3 regions of the Aeromonas sp. MdU4 genome follow, and region 2 is predicted to be linked to each of the others. Evidence: predicted binding sites of a transcription regulator. Region 2 holds the regulator's gene; each other region holds the start of a gene.
The links. The regulator sigma-54, encoded in region 2, starts transcription at its own class of promoters, with help from an activator protein. The targets are predictions, from matches to a motif close to TGGCACNGTTTTNGCTT.
Positions count from the first base shown of each region.

Region 1: flgF (flagellar basal-body rod protein FlgF) is a predicted target of sigma-54. The motif match lies at 1,040-1,056, and genes of this name have one in related genera.
Region 3: flgA (flagellar basal body P-ring formation chaperone FlgA) is a predicted target of sigma-54. The motif match lies at 1,245-1,261, and genes of this name have one in related genera.

Region 1 is NZ_JBHFMW010000038.1:32,655-34,924, forward strand. Features, by position in the region: gene flgE (flagellar hook protein FlgE) at 1-950, shown strand, start outside; gene flgF (flagellar basal-body rod protein FlgF) at 1,095-1,841, shown strand; gene flgG (flagellar basal-body rod protein FlgG) at 1,857-2,270, shown strand, end outside.
Region 2 is NZ_JBHFMW010000016.1:16,419-18,688, forward strand. Features, by position in the region: gene lptB (LPS export ABC transporter ATP-binding protein) at 1-363, shown strand, start outside; gene ACE1BR_RS08555 (RNA polymerase factor sigma-54) at 429-1,868, shown strand; gene hpf (ribosome hibernation promoting factor) at 1,890-2,177, shown strand; gene ptsN (PTS IIA-like nitrogen regulatory protein PtsN) at 2,180-2,270, shown strand, end outside.
Region 3 is NZ_JBHFMW010000038.1:27,620-29,889, reverse strand. Features, by position in the region: gene ACE1BR_RS21075 (CheR family methyltransferase) at 1-295, opposite strand, end outside; gene ACE1BR_RS21070 (chemotaxis protein CheV) at 313-1,224, opposite strand; gene flgA (flagellar basal body P-ring formation chaperone FlgA) at 1,369-2,052, shown strand; gene flgM (flagellar biosynthesis anti-sigma factor FlgM) at 2,145-2,270, shown strand, end outside.

The DNA of each region.
Region 1 (2,270 bases), on a different contig from region 2:
CGAAAGCGGTCAGCATCAATGCAACCAAGCCTATCCAGATTCCGGATCGAGCGGGTGAACCGGTTAAAACCAGCAAAATTGACGCTAGTTTTAACCTTCCCTCTAACACCGATCCGCTACCATCCGGTTTTGGTGCAGGACCTGCGTCAACATTTGATCCAAAGGATTCAAAGACCTATTCGTCATCCACTTCTGTGGTGATTTATGACTCGTTGGGGGAACCCCATACTATCACTCAATATTTTATCAAAGAGGCCGACCCTGCCAACCCGGGCAAGCCGACCACCCCGACTTCCTGGCGGATGTATCTCTATCAAGGAGATAAACCGATTGATATTGTTGGTGGCGCAGCGCCGACAATGGCGGCTGGTTTGAACCCGGCCCCGTTGGGTGCCCAGATTACATTTGGCGCTGATGGCAAAATGATTACACCGACAATACCGGCAAGCATCAAGACGGAGCAACTGGGGGCTGGAGCGGGCATCATTACCAATGGTGCAGACCCGACTCAGCAGGTTGATATTACGTTTGGTACCGTGACCCAGTATGCGTCACCGTTTGAAGTCAACAAGTTGTCACAAGATGGTTCTACTGTTGGTCGTTTGACCAAGGTAGAGATCACTCCAGATGGTATTGTGTCCGCAACTTACAGCAATGCTACGACCATCAAGGTCGCCATGGTTGCGATGGCCAAATTTGCCAACTCGCAAGGGCTGACTCAGGTAGGTGATACTTCCTGGCGGCAATCCCTGCTCTCTGGTGACGCGTTGCCAGGTACTCCGAATTCTGGCACTTTCGGTACCATCAAGTCATCTTCGCTGGAGCAGTCTAATGTGGACTTGACCTCTGAGCTGGTTGACCTTATCACTGCTCAGCGTAACTTCCAGGCCAACTCACGTTCTTTGGAGGTTAACAGTTCGCTGCAGCAAACCATTCTGCAGATCCGTTAATTCATCTCCTATTGAGAAGGGCGCTGCGGCGCCCTTCTTTCTGAGTAATCCCTCCTGTTTTGTTGCCCCTGAACTTCCTGAATTGGCATTGGCATCCTAATTGCATTTCTCTGACTTAGAGTCATCTGTTTGACGGAGAATCCCATGGATCACCTGCTTTACATCGCCATGTCCGGGGCTAAAGAGAACATGAACAGCCTTGCTGTGCGTGGCAATAACCTCGCCAATGCCAATACGACTGGCTTCAAATCCGATTTCGAGCAGGCCCGAAGCATGCAGGCCTTTGGTGAGGGATTGCCTAGCCGGGTGTTCGCCATGACGGAACGTCCGGGTCAGAATTTGCAGCATGGCATGCTGATGACCACCGGGCGGGATCTTGATGTGGCGGTCGATGGTCCTGGCTGGATCGCGGTGCAAGATCCCAAGGGAGGAGAAGCTTATACCCGGATGGGAAATTTGCAGGTTAATGCGACCGGCAATTTGCAAACGTCGACCGGCCTCAATGTGGTGGATGACGGGGGTCAACCTATCGTGCTGCCGATGCCGATGGAGAAGATGGCGATCAATCGCGATGGCACCATCAGTGGCCGCCCGGAGGGGGCTGGGGCCAACTTGTCGGAAGATTTTCAACGGATCAAATTGGTCAACCCGGCAGCCAGTGCGGTAGAGAAGGGGCAAGATGGTCTGTTTCGGCGCAAGGATGGTCAGAATGAGCCCGCCTCTGCCAATGTCGGCCTCATTGCTGGCTCCCTTGAGGGGAGTAACGTCAATGTGGTCGATGAAATGACCAACTTGATCCGGTTGCAACGGCAGTTCGAAACCCAGATCAAATTAATGAAAACGGCCGAAGAGAATGATGAGGCCCAAACCCAGTTGCTGCGTATCAGCTAACCAAGGAGTTACATCATGAATCCTGCACTTTGGATCAGCAAGACCGGGTTGGATGCTCAGCAGACCAATATTTCGGTCACTTCGAACAACCTGGCGAACGCCAGCACCGTGGGTTTCAAAAAATCACGGGCGATCTTCGAAGACCTGCTTTATCAGAACATCAACCAGCCTGGTGGCCGTTCCTCTGCCGATACCGAGCTTCCTTCCGGTTTGATGCTGGGGGCCGGTGCCAAGGTGGTGGCGACCCAGAAAAACCATAGCCAGGGCAACGTACAGACCACGGACAACTCACTGGATCTGATGATCAGCGGCCGCGGTTACTTTGAAATTCAATTGCCGGATGGCAGCTCTGCCTATACCCGTAACGGTCAGTTCACGCTCAACAGTGAAGGCACCATCGTTACCCCAGGCAGTGGTTATACCCTGCAG
Region 2 (2,270 bases):
CTGGAAGAGTTCAATATCACCCACATTCGCGACAACCTGGGCCAGAGCCTCTCTGGTGGTGAGCGGCGGCGAGTCGAGATCGCCCGCGCCCTGGCCGCCGAGCCACGTTTTATTCTGCTGGACGAGCCATTTGCAGGTGTCGACCCAATTTCTGTGATAGACATCAAGAAGATCATCCAGCACCTGAAAGATAGGGGCCTCGGTGTCTTGATTACCGACCACAACGTCAGAGAGACTCTGGACGTATGTGAGAAGGCCTATATCGTCAGCCACGGCAAGATGATTGCCGAAGGTGCACCGGCTGACATCCTCGCCGATGAGCAGGTCAAGCGCGTCTATTTGGGCGATCAATTCAGTCTATAGTAAGGGGGCATGCCTTCATTTCCTTTGACGTGTGCCTCGCTGAACACAAGGATATCCCGACGTAGATGAAGCCGACATTACAGTTGCGTCTCGGTCAGTCCCTGACCATGACGCCGCAATTACAACAAGCGATTCGTCTGCTACAGCTCTCCACGCTGGAACTTCAGCAGGAAATTCAGCAAGCGCTCGAAAACAATCCTTTGCTGGAGCAGGAAGAGAGCGAAGTGCTGGAGACCAGCCCTGAGGCGCAGGTCGATGCCAGCCAACTGGACTCCAGCGATGCCATGGCTCAGGAGCAGATGCCGGACGAGTTGCCGGTAGACACCACTTGGGACGAAGTCTACTCAGCCGGTACCGCCCAGAGCGCGGGCCCTATCCACGATGGGGAAGATACCGTCTATCAGGGGGAGACCACCGAAAACCTGCAGGATTATCTGCTGTGGCAGATGCGCCTAACGCCATTCAGTGATGTGGATGCCGCTATTGCGCTCGCCATCATCGATGCCATCGACGAATCCGGTTATCTGACTGTTGCGCTGGAGGATATCCAGGCTGCTGTCAGTAGCGATGAGGTGGAGGTTGAGTTGGACGAAGTGGCTGCAGTCCTCAAGCGGGTGCAGCATTTCGATCCGGTTGGCATTGCCGCCCGTTCGGTACAGGAGTGCCTGCTGATCCAGCTGGAGCAGTACGACCCGCAAACTCCCTGGCTCAATGAGGCCAAGGAAGTCATTCTCGAGCACATGGAACTGCTCGGCAACCGCGATTACCGTACCCTCGCTCGCAAGATCAAACTCAAGGAGAGCGACCTCAAGGAGGTGCTCGATCTGATCCAGTTGCTGGAGCCGCGTCCCGGTAACGGCATTATCCAGAGTGACTCCCAGTATGTGATACCGGATGTCTCTGTGGTCAAAAAGGGCAATAAATGGGTGGTCGAACTCAATCCCGATTCCGCCCCCCGCATTCGGGTCAACGAGGCCTATGCCGCGATGGCCCGCAATGCGCGCAGTAGCACCGACACCCAGTTTATTCGCTCCCATTTGCAGGAAGCCAAGTGGTTTATCAAGAGCCTGGAGAGTCGCAATGACACCCTGCTGAAAGTAGCCAGTTGCATTGTCGAGCAGCAACAGGGCTTTTTCGAGTATGGTGAAGAGGCGATGAAACCCATGGTGCTCAACGATATCGCCGAAGCCGTAGAGATGCATGAATCCACCATTTCCCGGGTGACCACCCAGAAATATATGCATACCCCACGGGGCATTTTCGAACTGAAGTTTTTTTTCTCCAGCCATGTGAACACCGAAGGAGGAGGAGAGTGCTCATCGACCGCAATCCGCGCGCTCATCAAAAAGCTGGTGACGGCAGAAAATCCTGTCAAGCCGTTAAGTGATAGCAAGATCGCGGATTTGCTGGCCGAACAGGGTATTATGGTGGCGAGACGCACGATCGCTAAGTACCGCGAATCCTTGTTTATCCCACCTTCCAATCAGCGCAAACGCCTGGTTTAGGCAAAACAAAAGGATGATGTTATGCAAATTAACCTGACCGGACACCATGTCGAGATTACCGAAGCTCTGCGTGATTATGTGAATAATAAATTTGCCAAACTCGAGCGTCACTTTGACCACATCAACAACGTGCATGTGGTGCTTAGCGTGGAAAAACTGAACCAGATAGCGGAAGCCAAATTGCATGTCAGCGGGGGTGAGGTATTCGCCAATTCCGAGCATGCCGATATGTATGCTGCGATAGACATCTTGCTCGACAAGCTGGACAGGCAGATCATCAAGCACAAAGATAAGTTAAATAAAAAATAACTATGCAACTTGAACACATACTGAGTCGGGACTGCACCAAGAGTGCAGTCCCTTGTACCAGCAAGAAACGGGCCCTCGAAATCATCAGCGAGC
Region 3 (2,270 bases), on a different contig from region 2:
TTTTACCCAATTCAGGGAAAATCTTGTCAGTCAAAAGCTGAAACGGATAAGTATCACGAAACCACAGGGTCTCGTTGGTCGTCATGGCATCCACTACTGCCATTTTCAGGTCGCGCTCTCGTACACTCATTGCACGAGTAACCAGATCAGACAGACTCTCGATGCCAAACTGCGCCATCAAAGGTGAAAGGCGGCTCTTCACCAGATACTGTTTGTTATCACCCAGCACGATCCCACTCTGTACCGCGAGAAAGTTACTGAACTGTTTATATAAGTCGTCCGAAAGTGTCTTCATGCAGCGATTCTTCTTAATTAAAGTGCGTTTTGTACGGCTTTTGCCAATTCATCCGGCTGGAACTTGGCGATGAAGTTGTTCGCACCAACTTTCTGCACCATTGCCTGGTTGAATACTCCACTAAGGGATGTATGCAGAATAACATGCAAATCCTTGAGATTGGGATTATTCCGGATCTCGGCAGTGAAGGTATAACCATCCATTTCGGGCATTTCAATGTCCGAAATCACCAGTGCAATCTGATCCTTGATGGGGCCACTCTTGGTCATTTCCAGCAACATGTTCAATGCCTCGCGACCATCCTTGGCCAGCACACATTCAACCCCGATCGCTTCCAGCGCACGCTGCACCTGTTTGCGTGCCACAGAGGAGTCATCAGCAACCAACACTGGTCGACCCAGAGTCGGGTGTTCAACACTGGCCTCAACCAACTCTTTGCTTACCTCGGTGGAAACCGGTGATATTTCGTTGAGAATGCGCTCAACATCCAGGATCTCGACCAACTCACCATCAACCTCGGTAACGGCTGTCATGTAGTTGATTCGACCCGCCCCTTTTGGTGGGGGCAATATCGACTCCCAGTTCATGTTGATGATGCGTTCAACCGAGTGCACCAGAAACCCCTGTATGGAACGGTTGTACTCGGAGATAATAATGAAACATTTGCTCAAGTCTTCAATCGGCCGTTTGCCCATCGCCATGCTGAGATCGATGACAGAGATAGTCTGGCCACGAATGTGTGCAACACCGCGAATGCAGGAGTTCAGCTTGGGCATCACTGTCAAGGGGGGGCACTGCAACACTTCACGCACTTTAAATACGTTGATGCCAAATCTTTGACGTCCATTGAGACGAAACAACAACAACTCCAGCCGGTTTTGTCCCACTAGCTGGGTACGTTGGTTGACCGAGTCCAGGATACTGGCCATAAACACTCCCTAAAAACGCTTGGCATTAATCATGCATGCGTGATGGATTGCGTCAGACTATTGATGTGACAACGAACAGATTCTGAAGCAATCATAGTTAAATATGGTGATATGCGTGAACAACTTATCGACCAACGAGCAAAAATGATTAACCGACTTTTACTCATCAGCCTCTTTTTTGGCAGCATATCTTCCAGCTCCGCCTCGGAGGTCACCACCTATCTGCAAGAACAGGCACAAGAGTTCGTTTATGGTCAACTCGACATACCCTTGGATGCAAAGGCCGAGGTCACAACGGCAACCCTCGATGAACGACTCCCGCTTACCCGCTGCGAAGATCGGTTAACCATCAGCTTACCAGCAAAAATGGAAATTCGCCGTAATACAACCGTTTACCTGAAATGCGAAGAAGACAAGCCCTGGGATGTCTATCTGCCAGTTCGCGTCAGTATTCAAAAACCCTTTGTCACGGTAGCCAATCCCATTGCCAAAGGAGATGTGTTAACCGAAAGCCAACTGGTGCTTGCTTATCAAGATCAGACTCTGATCCGTGGCGACTATTTGACTGACCCCGCCCCCCTCATTGGCGTTCGCAGCAAACGGGAGATAAAGCCGGGGCAACCTATCCGTTTAAGCCAAGTCTGTGTGGTATGCAAAGGGGATCAGGTCACCTTGACGGCGGAAAACAGCAACTTCCAGATCAAAACAATGGCCCGAGCCTTGCAAGATGGCAGCTTCGGGGAGATCATCAAACTCGTTAATATTCGCTCTGGTAAAACAGTCGAGGGTAAAGTGAGTGCAGTGGGCTCTGTGTCGGTCACTTTTTAATGTCTGAGGCATTGACAATTTTTTTCTAAAGTTTTGACCTACCGTACCGATAAACAGGTAAGCAAACCTTAAAGCAGACGAAGGTAACTCAAATGGCCATCAACAATATCAACAACTTGGCGAACAATCGGTTGCAAAATACCGGTAGTAGCCAGGGGACAGGCAGCAAGTCAGTCACCTCATCGCCCGAAAATGAAAGCAAAGCGGCAACTGTCAAG